DNA from 2 places in the Streptomyces sp. R35 genome. Region 1 is predicted to be linked to the other one. Evidence: predicted binding sites of a transcription regulator. Region 1 holds the regulator's gene; the other holds the start of a gene.
What was found. Region 1 encodes HrcA, which represses chaperone genes, less so after heat shock. Its sites were predicted from a motif close to TTNGCACTCNGNNNNNCNGAGTGCNAA; they were not measured.
Positions count from the first base shown of each region.

Region 2: a site for HrcA is predicted at 3,646-3,672, ahead of groL (chaperonin GroEL). Genes of this name have one in related genera too.

Region 1 covers NZ_CP163440.1:3,815,514-3,823,383, reverse strand. The annotation lists gene AB5J50_RS17570 (DUF3097 domain-containing protein) at 1-26, opposite strand, end outside; gene AB5J50_RS17565 (MBL fold metallo-hydrolase) at 72-836, opposite strand; gene hrcA (heat-inducible transcriptional repressor HrcA) at 1,188-2,204, shown strand; gene dnaJ (molecular chaperone DnaJ) at 2,205-3,341, shown strand; gene AB5J50_RS17550 (nitronate monooxygenase) at 3,555-4,658, shown strand; gene AB5J50_RS17545 (16S rRNA (uracil(1498)-N(3))-methyltransferase) at 4,655-5,404, shown strand; gene AB5J50_RS17540 (VOC family protein) at 5,455-5,847, shown strand; gene AB5J50_RS17535 (hypothetical protein) at 6,210-6,749, shown strand; gene AB5J50_RS17530 (S41 family peptidase) at 6,823-7,870, shown strand, end outside.
Region 2 covers NZ_CP163440.1:5,098,058-5,105,927, forward strand. The annotation lists gene AB5J50_RS23275 (MFS transporter) at 1-186, opposite strand, end outside; gene AB5J50_RS23280 (NADH:flavin oxidoreductase) at 528-1,646, opposite strand; gene groL (chaperonin GroEL) at 1,898-3,520, opposite strand; gene AB5J50_RS23290 (cold-shock protein) at 3,823-4,026, opposite strand; gene AB5J50_RS23295 (MoaD/ThiS family protein) at 4,457-4,732, opposite strand; gene thrC (threonine synthase) at 4,828-6,138, opposite strand; SAM riboswitch class I at 6,156-6,307, opposite strand; gene AB5J50_RS23305 (glucosyl-3-phosphoglycerate synthase) at 6,486-7,430, shown strand; gene AB5J50_RS23310 (trehalose-6-phosphate synthase) at 7,580-7,870, shown strand, end outside.

The DNA.
Region 1 (7,870 bases):
GTCAGGTCCGGAGAGTACTGGCGCATTCGGATGACGATAGGAGAAGCCCCGCCGTCGTGTCGTACGGGCTCCTACGACACGCCGAAGCGGGTCGCCAGCGCGTTCCGCTGGGCCCGGACAAACGCCGCATTCACCGCCGCCCCGTGTCCCGGTACGTACACCGCGTCCTCCCCGCCCAGGTCGAGCAGCCGGTCCAGGGCCGCCGGCCAGTGGGAGGGGACGGCGTCCGGTCCCGCCTGGGGTTCGCCCGATTCCTCCACCAGATCGCCGCAGAAGACGATCTCCGGTGAACCGAGTGTGTTTGGGGTGGCTGGTGTGGCTGGTGTGCCTTGGATCAGTACCGCCAAGTCGTGGCCCGTGTGGCCGGGGCCCACGTTCGCCAGCAGGACCTGCACGCCGCCGCCCAGGTCGAGGGTCCACTCGCCGGACACCGAGTGGCGGGGGTGGACCAGGAGGTCCGCGGCCTCGGCCGCCTCGCGCGGGTCGAGGCCGTTGCGTACGGCGTCCGTGCGCAGTTCCTCGCGGTCGTGGGCGAAGACCGAGTCGAGGCCGACCGGCCCGAACACCTCCACGCCCGCGAACGCCGCCGCGCCGAAGACATGGTCGAAGTGGGGGTGGGTGAGTGCGAGGTGCGTCACTCGGCGGTCCGGGCCGAGGAGCCGCTGGGCCTCCGTGCGCAGCCGTGCGCCCTCCCCGAGGCTCGACCCGGCGTCGATCATCAGCGCCGCGCCCTCGCCCACCACGAGCCCGACCGTGCAGTCCCAGACCGGCAGCCGCCGCCGTCCCACCCGGGGCGCCACCCTTTCCCACCCCAACTCTTCCCAAGTCACGCTCATAAGGAGACGCTAAGCGGGCTCGGGGAAGTGAGGCACGCCCCCACGCCGCCCGGCACGGCACCTCGCCGCACTGCCGAATCACCCAAGTACATCCAGTACGAGGGCGATCCGGCAGCACGCCGATGCACCGCACCGGACGACGCGGGAACGCACCCCACTTCCCCGAGACCGCTTGGCCGTGAGAGCGCGCAGCACACGACATCGCAGGCCCGCCCTTGCCGGGGCCGTACCTCACCGCCGTACACTGGGCCGGGGAACGCTGGCACTCGCGTGCGATGAGTGCCAGGACGAAGGTCATGAAGGCCATGAAGGTCACGAAGGCCACGATGCTGAATTCTGGAGGTGTGCGCGATGCTCAGTGAACGCAGGCTCGAAGTGCTGCGCGCCATCGTCCAGGACTACGTGGGCACCGAGGAGCCGGTCGGTTCCAAGGCGCTCACCGAGCGGCACCGCCTCGGTGTCTCGCCGGCGACCGTGCGCAATGACATGGCCGCGCTGGAGGACGAGGGCTACATCGCCCAGCCGCACACCAGCGCCGGACGCATCCCCACCGACAAGGGCTACCGGCTCTTCGTCGACAAGCTCGCGGGCGTCAAGCCGATGACCGCGCCCGAGCGGCGGGCCATTCAGAATTTCCTCGACGGGGCTGTGGACCTCGACGACGTCGTCGGCCGGACCGTACGGCTGCTCGCGCAGCTCACGCGGCAGGTCGCCGTCGTGCAGTACCCCTCGCTGACGCGCTCGACGGTGCGGCACGTGGAGCTGCTGTCCCTCGCCCCAGCGCGCGTGATGCTGGTGCTGATCACGGACACCGGCCGGGTCGAGCAGCGCATGATCGACTGTCCGGTGCCGTTCGGCGAGACCTCGCTGGCGGATCTGCGCGCGCGGCTCAACAGCCGGGTCGCGGGCCGCCGTTTCGCGGACGTCCCGCAGCTCGTGCAGGACCTCCCGGACGCGTTCGAGGCGGAGGACCGGGGTACGGTCGCGACCGTGCTCTCCACCCTCCTGGAGACACTGGTCGAAGAGACCGAGGAGCGGCTGATGATCGGCGGCACCGCCAATCTGACCCGCTTCGGACATGACTTCCCTCTCACCATCCGGCCGGTGCTCGAAGCACTGGAGGAGCAGGTCGTGCTCCTCAAGTTGCTTGGTGAGGCCGGGGATTCGAGCATGACCGTGCGAATCGGGCACGAGAACGCGTATGAGGGACTCAACTCCACGTCCGTGGTCTCGGTCGGCTACGGTTCGGGCGACGAGGCAGTAGCGAAACTTGGCGTGGTCGGACCGACCCGCATGGATTACCCGGGAACGATGGGAGCGGTACGAGCGGTGGCACGGTACGTCGGACAGATCCTGGCGGAGTCGTAAGTGGCCACGGACTACTACGCCGTACTCGGCGTGAGCCGCGACGCGTCCCAGGACCAGATCAAGAAGGCGTTCCGGAGGCTCGCACGCGAGCTGCACCCGGACGTCAATCCCGATCCGAAGACGCAGGAGCGGTTCAAGGAGATCAACGCCGCGTACGAGGTGTTGTCGGACCCGCAGAAGAAGCAGGTCTACGACCTCGGCGGCGACCCGCTGTCCGCCTCCGGTGGCGGTGGCGCCGGCGGCTTCGGCGCGGGCGGCTTCGGGAACTTCTCGGACATCATGGACGCCTTCTTCGGTACGGCGTCGCAGCGCGGCCCCCGGTCGCGTACGCGGCGTGGCCAGGACGCAATGATCCGGCTCGAGATCGAGCTGGACGAGGCGGCCTTCGGCACGACGAAGGACATCCAGGTCGACACGGCCGTCGTCTGCGCCACCTGTAACGGTGAGGGCGCGGCGCCGGGTACCTCGGCCCAGACCTGTGACATGTGTCGCGGGCGGGGTGAGGTGTCCCAGGTCACGCGGTCGTTCCTGGGCCAGGTCATGACGTCCCGGCCGTGTCCGCAGTGTCAGGGCTTCGGGACCGTGGTTCCGACGCCGTGCCCCGAGTGCGCTGGTGACGGGCGGGTGCGGTCTCGTCGGACGCTGACCGTCAAGATCCCCGCCGGTGTCGACAACGGCACGCGGATCCAGCTCGCGGGCGAGGGCGAGGTCGGGCCCGGTGGCGGACCTGCCGGTGACCTCTACGTCGAGATCCACGAACTCCCGCACTCGACCTTCCAGCGGCGCGGTGACGATCTGCACTGCACGGTCACCATTCCGATGACCGCGGCGTCGCTCGGTACGAAGGTGCCGCTGGAGACGCTCGACGGGCTGGAGGAGGTCGACATCCGGCCGGGCACGCAGTCCGGGCAGTCGATTCCGTTGCACGGGCGGGGTGTCACGCATCTGCGGGGCGGTGGGCGTGGTGACCTGATCGTCCACGTCGAGGTGATGACGCCGACGAAGCTGGATCCTGAGCAGGAGCGGTTGCTGCGGGAGCTGGCGAAGCTGCGGGGGGAGGAGCGGCCCACCGGGCAGTTCCAGCCCGGGCAGCAGGGGTTGTTCTCGCGTCTGAAGGATGCGTTCAACGGTCGCTGACCCCGTTCGCTTGTGTGTTGGCTGCGGGTGGGTTGGGGGCTGGTCCAAAAGATTGCGCAGTTCCCCGCGCCCCTTTTAGGGGCGCGGGGAACTGCGCAATCTTTTGGGGGTCTGGGGGCGAAAAAAGGCCCCTCGCGGGTGCTCATCCCGGTGGCCTATGCCAGGTGGACGGCCGGATTCGGACTTGTTCGGGGGACGTGACAACATGCCGTCATGTCCACCGCACTGACCGATCTCTTCCCACACCCGATCGTGCAGGCCCCCATGGCGGGCGGCGTCTCCGTGCCGCAGCTCGCGGCTGCCGTGTCCGAGGCCGGCGGGCTGGGTTTCCTCGCCGCCGGGTACAAGACCGCCGACGGCATGTACCAGGAGATCAAGCAGCTGCGCGGGCTCACGGGGCGCCCCTTCGGGGTCAATCTGTTCATGCCGCAGCCCGAGTACGCGGACGCGGCCGCCGTCGAGGTGTACGCCAACCAGCTCGCCGGTGAGGCCGCCTGGTACGAGACCGAACTCGGCGACCCCGACAGCGGCCGCGACGACGGCTACGACGCCAAGCTCGCCGTCCTCCTCGACAACCCGGTGCCGGTGGTCTCCTTCCACTTCGGCGTCCCGAGCCGTGACGTCCTGGATTCCCTCGCCCGCGCCGGCACGCTGACGATGGTCACGGCGACCACCGCTGAGGAGGCGCTGGCCGTGCAGCGGGCGGGTGCCGCCGCGGTGATCGTGCAGGGCGTGGAGGCCGGTGGCCACCAGGGCACCCATCGCGACAACCCGGAGACGGACGGCACGGGGATCGGGCTGCTGTCGCTGATCGCGCAGGCGCGCGAGACCGTACAGATCCCGATCGTCGCCGCCGGCGGCATCATGCGCGGCAGCCAGATCGCCGCCGTCCTCGCCGCAGGCGCGAGCGCGGCCCAGCTCGGCACCGCGTTCCTCGCCACCCCGGAGTCCGGCGCGAACGCCGTGCACAAGCAGGCGCTGACCAACCCCCTCTTCGTACGGACGGAATTGACGCGCGCGTTCTCCGGCCGCCCGGCGCGCGGACTCGTCAACCGCTTCCTGCGCGAGCACGGCCCGTATGCGCCCGCCGCGTACCCCGAGGTCCACCACCTCACCTCCCCGCTGCGCAAGGCGGCGGCCAAGGCGGGCGACGCGCAGGGCATGGCGCTGTGGGCCGGGCAGGGCCACCGTATGGCGCGCGAACTGCCCGCGGGACAGCTCGTGGAGGTGCTGAACGCCGAACTCGCCGCCGCGAAGACAGCGTTGTCGGCTCCGGAGGAGTTCCCGGAGTCCTCGGAAGGGGGTGCGGACCGATGACGGCACCGGTGTTCGTGGTCGAGCACTTCAACGCGGGCGGCGGCGGACGTTATGTCCTCGACGGACCCGAGGGGCGGCACGCCGTCTCCGTGAAGCGGCTGCGGGCCGGCGAGGACGTCATCCTCACCGACGGGGCCGGGCGGTGGGCGGAGTGCGTCGTCGTCGACACCGAGGGCAAGGACCGGCTGATCGTCCACATGGACTCCTTCTCCGAGGAACCTCCGGAGTCCCCTCGTATCACCGTCGTCCAGGCCCTCCCCAAGGGTGACCGGGGCGAGCTCGCCGTCGAGACCATGACCGAGACCGGCGTGGACGCGATCGTCCCCTGGGCGGCCTCCCGCTGCATCACGCAGTGGAGGGGCGAGCGGGGTCTGAAGGCGCTCGCCAAGTGGCGGGCGACGGCCCGGGAAGCCGGCAAGCAGTCGCGCCGCGTCCGCTTTCCCGAGGTCGCGGACGCGATGACGACCAAGCAGGTTGCCGCACTTCTCGCCAAAGCCGATCTCGCGGCGGTGCTGCACGAGGACACGGAGCTCGGGACCGAGCCGTTCGCCACGGCGGAACTTCCCTCCTCCGGGGAGATCGTGCTGGTGGTCGGGCCCGAGGGCGGGATTTCTCCCGAGGAGGTCGAGATCTTCACCGCGGCGGGGGCGAGGACGTTCCATCTGGGGCGTACCGTGCTGCGTACATCGACCGCCGGGACCGTGGGCACGGCGCTGCTGCTGGCCCGTACGGGTCGCTGGTCCTGACCTGGTCTGGCCTGACCTGATTTGACCGCCGCGTATCCACGGGGGATGCCTTGGAACTCGCTCAAGTACGGCTGCTCGTCTCGGACTTCGCTGCCTGCTACCGCTTCTACGCCGATGTCCTCGGGCTCAAGCCCCAGTCGGGGGCGACCGAGGGGCCGTACGAGAAGTTCAGCCCTGCTACCGGCTCTGCGGGGATGGCTCTGCAGGATCGCGCGATGATGGCCGAGGTCCTTGGTGAACTGGGCGATCCGGTGAACGGGCATCGCTCGCTGGTCGTGCTGCGTGTCGACGATCTCGATGCCTACTGCGACGAGATCACCTCCCGCGGGGCCACCCTTCTGCACGGCCCCGTCCCCATGACCGACCGCCTGCGCGTCGCCTACCTCAAGGACCCAGAGGGCAACCTCGTGGAACTCCAACAGTGGCTGCTGCTCCGCGGCTGACCACCGGGCTTTCCTCGCCCCCGCCGCCCCTACCCGTCCCATCCCTGGGGGCTGCGCCCCCAGACCCCCGCTAAAAGATTGCGCAGTTCCCCGCGCCCCTTAAGGGGCGCGGGGAACTGCGCGACCAGCCACAACGAACCCGCAGTCGACGAACCAGGGTGGGCGGGGGATCGCGGGGCGAAGCCCCGCGCCTCAGGGGCGCGGGGAACTGCGCGAACGGCCCCCACCGGCCCGCAGCCGACGAACGAAAGAAACCCTCGTTCGGGTGGTCCCGGGGATCGTGGCCGCATGCGGTCTACCGCGGTCGGCGGGAGAGTGGCACGCTGCCGTGCATGGGGGCTTTGAGGCGTATTACGCGTCGGATGGGGCGCAGGCAGATGTGGGCGGCCGCCGGGCTGGGAGCGGTCGGTGTGTTCGGGGTGGCCGCGTGTGAGCCGGGGGACGGGCTGAGTTCCGCCGCGGTCGCGTACACGACCGACCAGACGGCGACCAAGGAACTCGAACGGCAGCATGTGAACGTGCGCTGGCTCAGCTGCACGGCCTCGTACGGCGGCGGCAACAAGGCCTACACGCCGGGGAAGACGCCCTCGCCGACCGAGAACACCGTCGCCACCGTCGACTGCCGGGGGCAGACGGACGACGGACGGGAGATCACGGTCAAGGGCAAGGTCACCCGGGCCGTCGACGGCGCGTGCGTGCGCGGGGACCTCGTCGCGAAGGTCGGTGGCAAGGAGTGGTTCCATGTCAATGGCCTGGGCAACTGCAATGCCACGAACACCCCCAACCCGCCCATCTCGTACCACCCCTCGTACGGGCAGCCCAACCCCACCGTCACCGTCACCGTGACGAAGACCATGTGGTGCAAGGGAGACCCCACGTGCTGGCCCTCCCAGGGCAAGTGACGTGCCCGCCGGATGCGGATCAAGTCGATCGAAACCCCTGCCCATGGACGCTTTCGCTGCATAGGGTGATCGGGTGACAGAGACCGCACCCTCCGCGTCCGCACCCCCCGCGTATCTCCGGTTTCCGCATCTGCACGGCGAGTTGGTCGTCTTCACGGCCGAGGACGACGTCTGGGCCGCCCCGCTCGACGGCGGCGGCCGGGCCTGGCGGGTCAGCGCCGACAACGTTCCGGTGAACCATCCGCGTATTTCCCCGGACGGCTCGACCGTCGCGTGGACGTCGACGCGCGACGGGGCGCCCGAGGTGCACGCCGCGTCTCTGGAGGGCGGACCGTCCAAACGGCTGACGTACTGGGGGAGTTCGAAGACCCAGGTGCGCGGCTGGACCCCCGACGGGCAGGTGCTCGCCCTCAGCACCCAGGGCCAGGCGAGCCTGCGGCGCAGCTGGGCCAGGGCCGTCCCGCTCGACGGCGGTCCCGCGACGACCCTGCCGTACGGTCCTGTCGGCGACGTCGCCCACGGCGGCCCGGGTGTCGTGCTGCTGTCCGCTCCCATGGGGCGCGAGGCCGCCTGGTGGAAGCGGTACCGCGGCGGTACGGCGGGCAAGCTGTGGATCGATCGGGAGGGGAGGGAAGGGGAGGGGGAGGCCGAATTCCTGCGGCTGCATGAGGAGTTGGACGGGAACATCGAGTACCCCTGCTGGGTGGGGGACCGCATCGCCTTCCTGTCCGACCACGAGGGTGTCGGGGCGCTCTACTCCTCCCTCGCCGACGCGTCCGACCTGCGGCGGCACACGCCCCTCGACGGGTTCTACGCCCGGCACGCGGCGACCGACGGCAGCCGCGTCGTGTACGCGTCCGCCGGTGAGCTGTGGCTCCTCGACGACCTGGAAGGCGCCGAGCCGCGCCGGCTCGGCATTCGGCTCGGCGGTCAGCGCGCCGACCAGCAGCCGCACCCGGTGAGCGCGTCGCGCTGGTTCTCCGCCGCCGCGCCCGACCACACCGGACGGGGCAGCGCGGTGTCCGTGCGCGGTGCCGTCCACTGGGTCACCCATCGCTCGGGCCCGGCCCGCGCCCTCGCCGCCGAGCAGGGCGTACGCGCCCGGCTGCCCCGCGCCTTCC
Region 2 (7,870 bases), 1.3 Mb from region 1:
GGCGGTGACTGCCCAGATGGTGTCCGACGCCGAGGCGTGGAGGAGCTTCGGCAGCTCCGGGACGATCGGGATCACCAGGGTCTGCATCAGCGAGACGACGATTCCGGCGAGGGCCAGCACCGCCACCACGGCGTTCGACCGCGGTGAGCCTCCGGCGTCGGCGGGTCGGGCAAGGGTGTCGGACATGGCGGGCCTCCGGGACAGGCAAGGTTGCTTGACTTACTCAAGCTAACCCAAATTGATTGACTTAAGCAAGCGAAACTTTGGGGGAGGGGTCAGCCGTGCGGTTGGGTTGTGTGTCGCCTGCGGGCCGGTGGGGGTTGCCCGCGAAGCCCCGCGCCCCTGAAGGCGCGGGGCTTCGCCCCGCGATCCCCCGCCCACCGCCGTCTTTAGGGGCGCGGGGAACTGCGCAATCTTTCGGACCAGCCCCCACCCACCCGCACCCGACACACAACCGAACGGGGTCGAAGGGGCAGAGCCCCTGGGGATGGGACGGGTAGGGGCGGCGGGGGCGAGGAACCGGTGGGTCAGCTCAGGGTGCGGAGTGCTGCCGCGTCGTACGGCGCCAGGTCACCGAAGCGGCCGTCGAGGACCTTCGCCGCCCACTCCGGGTCCTGGAGCAGCGCGCGGCCGACGGCGACCATGTCGAACTCGTCGCGCTCCAGGCGGTCGAGGAGGTCGTCGATGCCCTTGACCGGGGAGCCCTCCCCCATGAAGCCCTTGATGAAGTCGCCGTCCAGCCCGACCGAGCCGACGGTGATGGTGGGCTTGCCGGTCAGCTTCTTCGTCCAGCCCGCGAGGTTGAGGTCGGAACCCTCGAACTCCGGAAGCCAGTAGCGGCGCGTCGAGGCGTGGAAGACGTCCACCCCGGCCGCGGCGAGCGGGGCGAGGAGCGCCTCCAGCTCCTCCGGCGTCTCGGCGAGCCGGGCGTCGTACGCCTCCTGCTTCCACTGCGAGTAGCGGAAGATGATCGGGAACTCGGGCGAGACGGCCGCGCGCACCGCGGCGACGATCTCGGCGGCGAACTTCGTACGGGCCACCAGGTCACCGCCGTACGCGTCCGTGCGGCGGTTGGTGCCCTCCCACAGGAACTGGTCGAGGAGGTAGCCGTGCGCGCCGTGGATCTCCACGCCGTCGAAGCCGATGCGCTCGGCGGCGGCCGCGGCCTCGGCGAACGCCGCGATGACGTCGTCCAGGTCGGTCTGGGTCATGGCCTTGCCGGTGGCCTCGGTGGCGCCGATGCGCAGGCCGGAGGGGCCGACCGCGGGGGCCTCGGCGAACGGCGGCTGGCCCGCCTCGCGCACCATGCCGATGTGCCACAGCTGCGGCACGATCTTCCCGCCCGCGGCGTGCACGGCGTCGGCGACCTTCGCCCAGCCCGCGAGCTGCTCCTCGCCATGGAAGCGCGGGATGCGGTCGCTCTGCCCGGCCGAGTCGTGGCCCACGTACGTGCCCTCGGTGACGATGAGGCCCACGCCCGCGGCGGCGCGGCGGGCGTAGTAGCCGACCACGTCCTCGCCGGGGACACCACCCGGCGAGAACTGCCGGGTCATCGGCGCCATCACGATCCGGTTGGGGACGGTCAGGCCGTTCAGGGAGACGGGGCGGGACAGGATCTCGGCTGCGCGGGAGGGGGCGGCAGTCACGTAGGGGCTCCTCGGAGAGGTCGGTCACGGGGGTCGATCCGACGTCGAGTAAGACGGGGATTCCAGGTGGTATGTGCATGTGCATCAACCACCCGTGAACGTCAACTCCTCCGTCCGTCGACTCATTCCGCCGCCCCGCACCACCCACATGTGATCCCGAACACGCCCGAGGGCGGCACCCCCTGGGAGTGGGGGTACCGCCCTCGGAACGTAAGGACAGAGATCAACCAGGGCCGTTATGGCCGAGTCGATCAGAAGTCCATGTCACCGCCCGGCATGCCGCCCGGAGCGGCCGCGCCGGCCTTCTCGGGCTTGTCGGCGATGACGGCCTCGGTGGTGAGGAACAGCGCGGCGATGGAGGCGGCGTTCTGCAGGGCAGAGCGCGTCACCTTCGCCGGGTCGATGATGCCCTCGGCGATCATGTCCACGTACTCACCGGTGGCGGCGTTCAGGCCGTGACCGATGGGCAGGTTGCGGACCTTCTCGACGACGACGCCACCCTCGAGACCACCGTTGACGGCGATCTGCTTGAGCGGGGCCTCCAGGGCGAGACGCACGGCGTTGGCGCCGGTCGCCTCGTCACCCTCGAGCTCCAGCTTCTCGAAGACCGCGGAGGCCTGGATGAGGGCCACGCCACCACCGGCGACGATGCCCTCCTCGACGGCCGCCTTCGCGTTGCGAACGGCGTCCTCGATGCGGTGCTTGCGCTCCTTGAGCTCGACCTCGGTGGCGGCACCGGCCTTGATGACGGCCACGCCGCCGGCCAGCTTCGCCAGACGCTCCTGGAGCTTCTCGCGGTCGTAGTCCGAGTCCGAGTTCTCGATCTCGGCACGGATCTGGTTGACGCGACCGGCAACCTGGTCCGCCGAACCCGAGCCGTCGACGATCGTCGTCTCGTCCTTGGTGATGACGACCTTGCGAGCGCGGCCGAGCAGGTCGATGCCCGCGTTCTCCAGCTTGAGGCCGACCTCCTCGGAGATGACCTCGCCGCCCGTGAGGATGGCGATGTCGCCGAGCATGGCCTTGCGGCGGTCACCGAAGCCCGGGGCCTTGACGGCTACGGACTTGAAGGTGCCACGGATCTTGTTGACGACCAGGGTCGACAGGGCCTCGCCCTCGACGTCCTCGGCGATGATCAGCAGCGGCTTGCCGGACTGCATGACCTTCTCGAGAAGCGGCAGCAGGTCCTTGACGTTGCTGATCTTCGAGTTGGCGATCAGGATGTACGGGTCGTCGAGGACGGCCTCCATACGCTCCATGTCGGTGGCGAAGTACGCCGAGATGTAGCCCTTGTCGAAGCGCATACCCTCGGTGAGCTCCAGCTCCAGACCGAAGGTCTGGGACTCCTCGACGGTGATGACGCCTTCCTTGCCGACCTTGTCCATCGCCTCGGCGATGAGCTCGCCGATCTGGGTGTCGGCGGCGGAGATGGAGGCCGTGGAAGCGATCTGCTCCTTGGTCTCGACATCCTTGGCCTGCTCAAGGAGGGCACCGGAGACGGCCTCGACGGCCTTCTCGATACCGCGCTTGAGAGCCATCGGGTTGGCGCCGGCGGCTACGTTGCGCAGGCCCTCGCGGACGAGCGCCTGGGCGAGAACGGTCGCCGTGGTCGTACCGTCACCAGCGACGTCGTCCGTCTTCTTGGCGACTTCCTTGACCAGCTCGGCGCCGATCTTCTCGTACGGGTCCTCGAGCTCGATCTCCTTGGCGATGGAAACACCATCGTTGGTGATCGTGGGGGCGCCCCACTTCTTCTCGAGGACGACGTTCCGGCCCTTGGGGCCAAGGGTGACCTTGACGGCGTCGGCGAGCTGGTTCATCCCGCGCTCGAGACCGCGCCGTGCCTCCTCGTCGAACGCGATGATCTTGGCCATGTGAAGTGGTCCTCCCGGACGGGGTGGATTGCTCCGGATCGCGCCCGCGCCCGCGACGGACGGCCTGCAGCCCTTGTGGTTCCTTGCCCCACCGGCCTGCGGACCTCACTGGCCCGATCCAAGTTCTGTCACTCTCACTGGGAGAGTGCTAACGCCAATGATTAGCACTCGACCCCTGCGAGTGCAAGCGCCTCTCACGAACGAAGGGGACGCCCGGAACGCCCCGGAACGCACGAGGGGCCGCATCCCAGGTGGGATGCGGGCCCCTCGGCGTGAGTGCGTCGGTGGCCGATCGCGCCGGATCAGACGGCGAGCTTGACCATGTCCGCCTGCGGACCCTTCTGGCCCTGCGAGATCTCGAACTCCACTCGCTGACCCTCTTCAAGGGTGCGGTAGCCGTCCATCTGAATCGCGCTGTAGTGCACGAAGACGTCCGCACCACCGTCGACCGCGATGAAGCCGTACCCCTTCTCCGCGTTGAACCACTTGACGGTGCCCTGAGCCATGCCTAACTCCCCTATTACTGGCCCTTGCACAGATCCACACTTCGCGGATCCGGGTCAGACCTCACCCCCCAACGATTGGGGGTGTGCGCCGGAACGCGTCGACCGCGGCTGAATGTATCTGTCCAACTGCCGTCTGCAACAGGTCAATCGGACGAGAATTCTGGGCATCGCCGATCGGGAAAATGCGGAGGACTTGCGAAGTTTCAGGGCAAGTCGGGCCCCGTATATGCCATAAAAGGCTCAAAAAGGAGGGGCACTTTGGCTACTTCTTGTCGGGTGTCGCACAGGTACTCATATGCATCCGGCATGAATAGCGAAGCGGGTTCCCCAACTGTACCCCGCTCAACCATGCAGAATTGCCCCCTCCGTTTCTCTCACGGAGAGGGCAATTCGATGAACACTGCGTATTCGGCGTTACCGAGGGTAGCGATCAGCCTCCGGCGACGGCCGGGATGATCGAGACGCCCGCACCGTCCGGCGTAGCCGTCTCCAGCCCCTGCTCGAACCGCACGTCGTCGTCGTTGACGTACACATTGACGAAGCGGCGCAGCTTGCCCTGGTCGTCCAGCACGCGCGCGGCGATACCCGTGTGGTTCTTCTCCAGGTCGGCGATGACCTCGGCGAGAGTCCCACCCTCGGCACTCACCTCGGCCTTGCCGCCGGTGTAGGTGCGCAGGATGGTGGGGATGCGAACGTTGACGCTCATGCCTTGTGACCTCCGGTCAGGTGGAGCGCCCCCAAAGGGGCGCGGGGAACTGCGCGACCAGCCCCCACCGGCCCGCAGAAAGAGAACGGCCCTACTTACGCGAGCCCAGCTTCCCGGAACGACTCCAGGTTGGGACGAATGGTCGCCGTCAGCCCCGTACCGGCCACCGCGTCCAGCGTCTTCAGACCATCGCCGGTGTTGAGGACGACGGTCGTGAGGGTCGGGTCGAGGAGACCATTCTCGATCAGCTTCTTCGCCACACCCACGGTCACTCCACCGGCGGTCTCCGCGAAGATGCCCTCGGTCCGGGCGAGGAGCTTGATCGCGTCGACGACCTGCTCGTCGTTGACGTCCTCCACGGCCCCACCCGTCCGCCGCGCGATGTCGAGCACGTACGGCCCGTCCGCCGGGTTGCCGATGGCGAGGGACTTGGCGATGGTGTTCGGCTTCTGGGGGCGTACGACGTCGTGGCCGGCCTTGTAGGCGACGGACACCGGCGAGCAGCCCTCGGCCTGGGCGCCGAAGATCTTGTACGGCTTGTCCTCGACGAGCCCGAGCTTGATCAGCTCCTGGAGGCCCTTGTCGACCTTGGTGAGCTGGGAGCCGGAGGCGATCGGGATCACCAGCTGGTCGGGAAGCTGCCAGCCGAGCTGCTCGCAGATCTCGTACGCGAGGGTCTTGGACCCCTCCGCGTAGTACGGCCGCAGGTTGACGTTGACGAAGCCCCAGCCCTCGCCGGCGGGGTCGCCGATCAGCTCGGAGCAGAAACGGTTCACGTCGTCGTAGTTGCCCTCGATGCCGACGAGCTCGCCGCCGTAGATCGCGGCCATGACGATCTTGCCCTGCTCCAGGTCGTGCGGGATGAACACGCAGGAGCGGAAGCCGGCGCGGGCGGCGGCGGCACCCACCGCGCCGGCCAGGTTGCCGGTGGAGGAGCAGGAGAGGGTGGTGAAGTCGAAGGCGCGGGCGGCCTCGATGGCCTGGGCGACGACGCGGTCCTTGAAGGAGTGCGTCGGGTTGCCGGAGTCGTCCTTCACGAAGAGCTTGCCGGCGTCGACACCGAGCTCGCGCGCGAGGTTGTCGGCCTGGACGAGTTTGGTCCAGCCGGGGTTGATGTTCGGCTTCTCGGCGACGTCCGCGGGGACGGGCAGGAGGGGCGCGTAACGCCAGATGTTCGCGGGACCCGCTTCGATGCGCTTGCGGAGTTCTTCGGTTTCGTAGGCCGAGAAGTCGTACGCGATCTCCAGCGGGCCGAAACACTCCTCGCAGGCGAAGACCGGGCCGAGCGGGACGCGGTGGCCGCACTCGCGGCAGGAAAGCGCGGCGGCCGGACCGAGGTCCACGGAGTTGGCCGAGTCGGCGGAGATTCCCGTGTTCGTGGTGCTTGCAACTGTCTGCGCAGCCATGGAGGCGAGGCCCTTTCTCCTCATCTTCCTCACGGCGCACTTCGCCGTGAGACGGATTTGGCACCTTCCCAAGCCGGGAGCCTCGCGACGACAACGTAGTCGTACGAGACCGGCTGGAGGGTTGCCGGGGCTTCATCGGGCCGTATCCCTCTGCCCCTCTGGATGAGCGGTATTTGATTGTTGAACTGTTGAACACAGTACGTGCTGATGATCCAGGACATGCGATGGTCATCCGCGTTGTTCAAGACTGTAACCGAAGGCCAGGACAGTTGAGATAGTCGTCCGAACCGCGAGATGGATCACATGCTGATGAGAGTGTGTGACCAGACAGTGAGGAGCCGCAGACTGTGCTGGAAGAAGTCGAGCGCTGGCTGAGCACACGCTCCTGGTCCGTTACCGACCGCCCGCTCCACAAGCTCATGGCCGCCAAACGCACCTCAGGATCGACGGTCAGCGTAGTGCTGCCCGCCCTCAACGAGGAGGAGACGGTCGGCGAGATCGTCGCCGTCATCCGCCACGACCTGATGCAACAGGTGCCCCTCGTCGACGAGATCGTCGTCGTCGACTCGGGCTCGACCGACCGTACCTCCGAGGTCGCCGCCGCCGCGGGCGCGCGCGTCGTGCACCGCGACGAGATCCTGCCGCGGATCCCGACCGTGCCCGGCAAGGGCGAGGTCCTGTGGCGGTCGCTGCTCGTGACGAGCGGGGACATCGTCTGCTTCATCGACGCGGACCTCAAGGAATTCTCGTCCGACTTCGTCTCCGGGATCGTGGGCCCGCTGCTCACCGACCCGGGCGTGGACCTGGTCAAGGCCATGTACGACAGACCGCTGGGCGGGGCGGCGGGCCAGGGCGGCCGGGTCACCGAACTCATGGCGCGCCCCCTGCTGAACATGCACTGGCCGCAGCTCGCGGGCTTCGTCCAGCCGCTCGGCGGCGAGTACGCGGCCCGCCGCTCCTTGCTCGAACAGCTGCCGTTCCCCGTCGGGTACGGCGTCGAGCTGGGCATGCTCGTCGACGCCCTGCACCTCGTGGGCCTGGACGCCCTCGCCCAGGTCGACGTCGGCGTCCGCAAACACCGCCACCAGGACGGCCAGGCGCTGGGCCGCATGTCCGCCGCGATCTACCGCACGGCCCAGCTGAGGCTGGCCCGCGGCCACATGATCCGCCCGTCCCTCACCCAGTTCGAACGCGGCAAGGAGGGTTTCGAGCCGCGCACGTACTCGGTGGACACGGAGGAACGCCCCCCGATGTCCGAAATCGCCGAGTACAGGAAACGAAGGGCCGCGTAGACCGGGCCCCGATAGGGGCGCGGGGCTGTGACATCTGCGGCTCCGCCGCGGGGCGCGACCAGCCCCCGCCGGCCGTGAGATCACATACGACCTCGCATACGGCCGAAGTGAACGTTTGAGCGTTTAGGCGGGGGGCTAGATTTCGAGGCATGGCTTCAACGCAGGGCGAAAAAGCGCAGGGCGCCCACCGCATCCTGGTCGCGTCCAACCGCGGCCCGATCACCTACGAGGTCGACGAGAACGGCTCGCTGAAAGCCAAGCGCGGCGGCGGCGGGCTGGTCTCGGGTCTGTCCGCGATCGGCCCGGACGCGGGCGCCCTGTGGGTGTGCTCGGCACTCGGCGACGGTGACCGCGAGGCGGTGCGGCGCGGGGTCGGCGAGGACGGCGTACGGATGCTCGACATCGACGCCACCGTGCACACCGACGCGTACAACGGCATC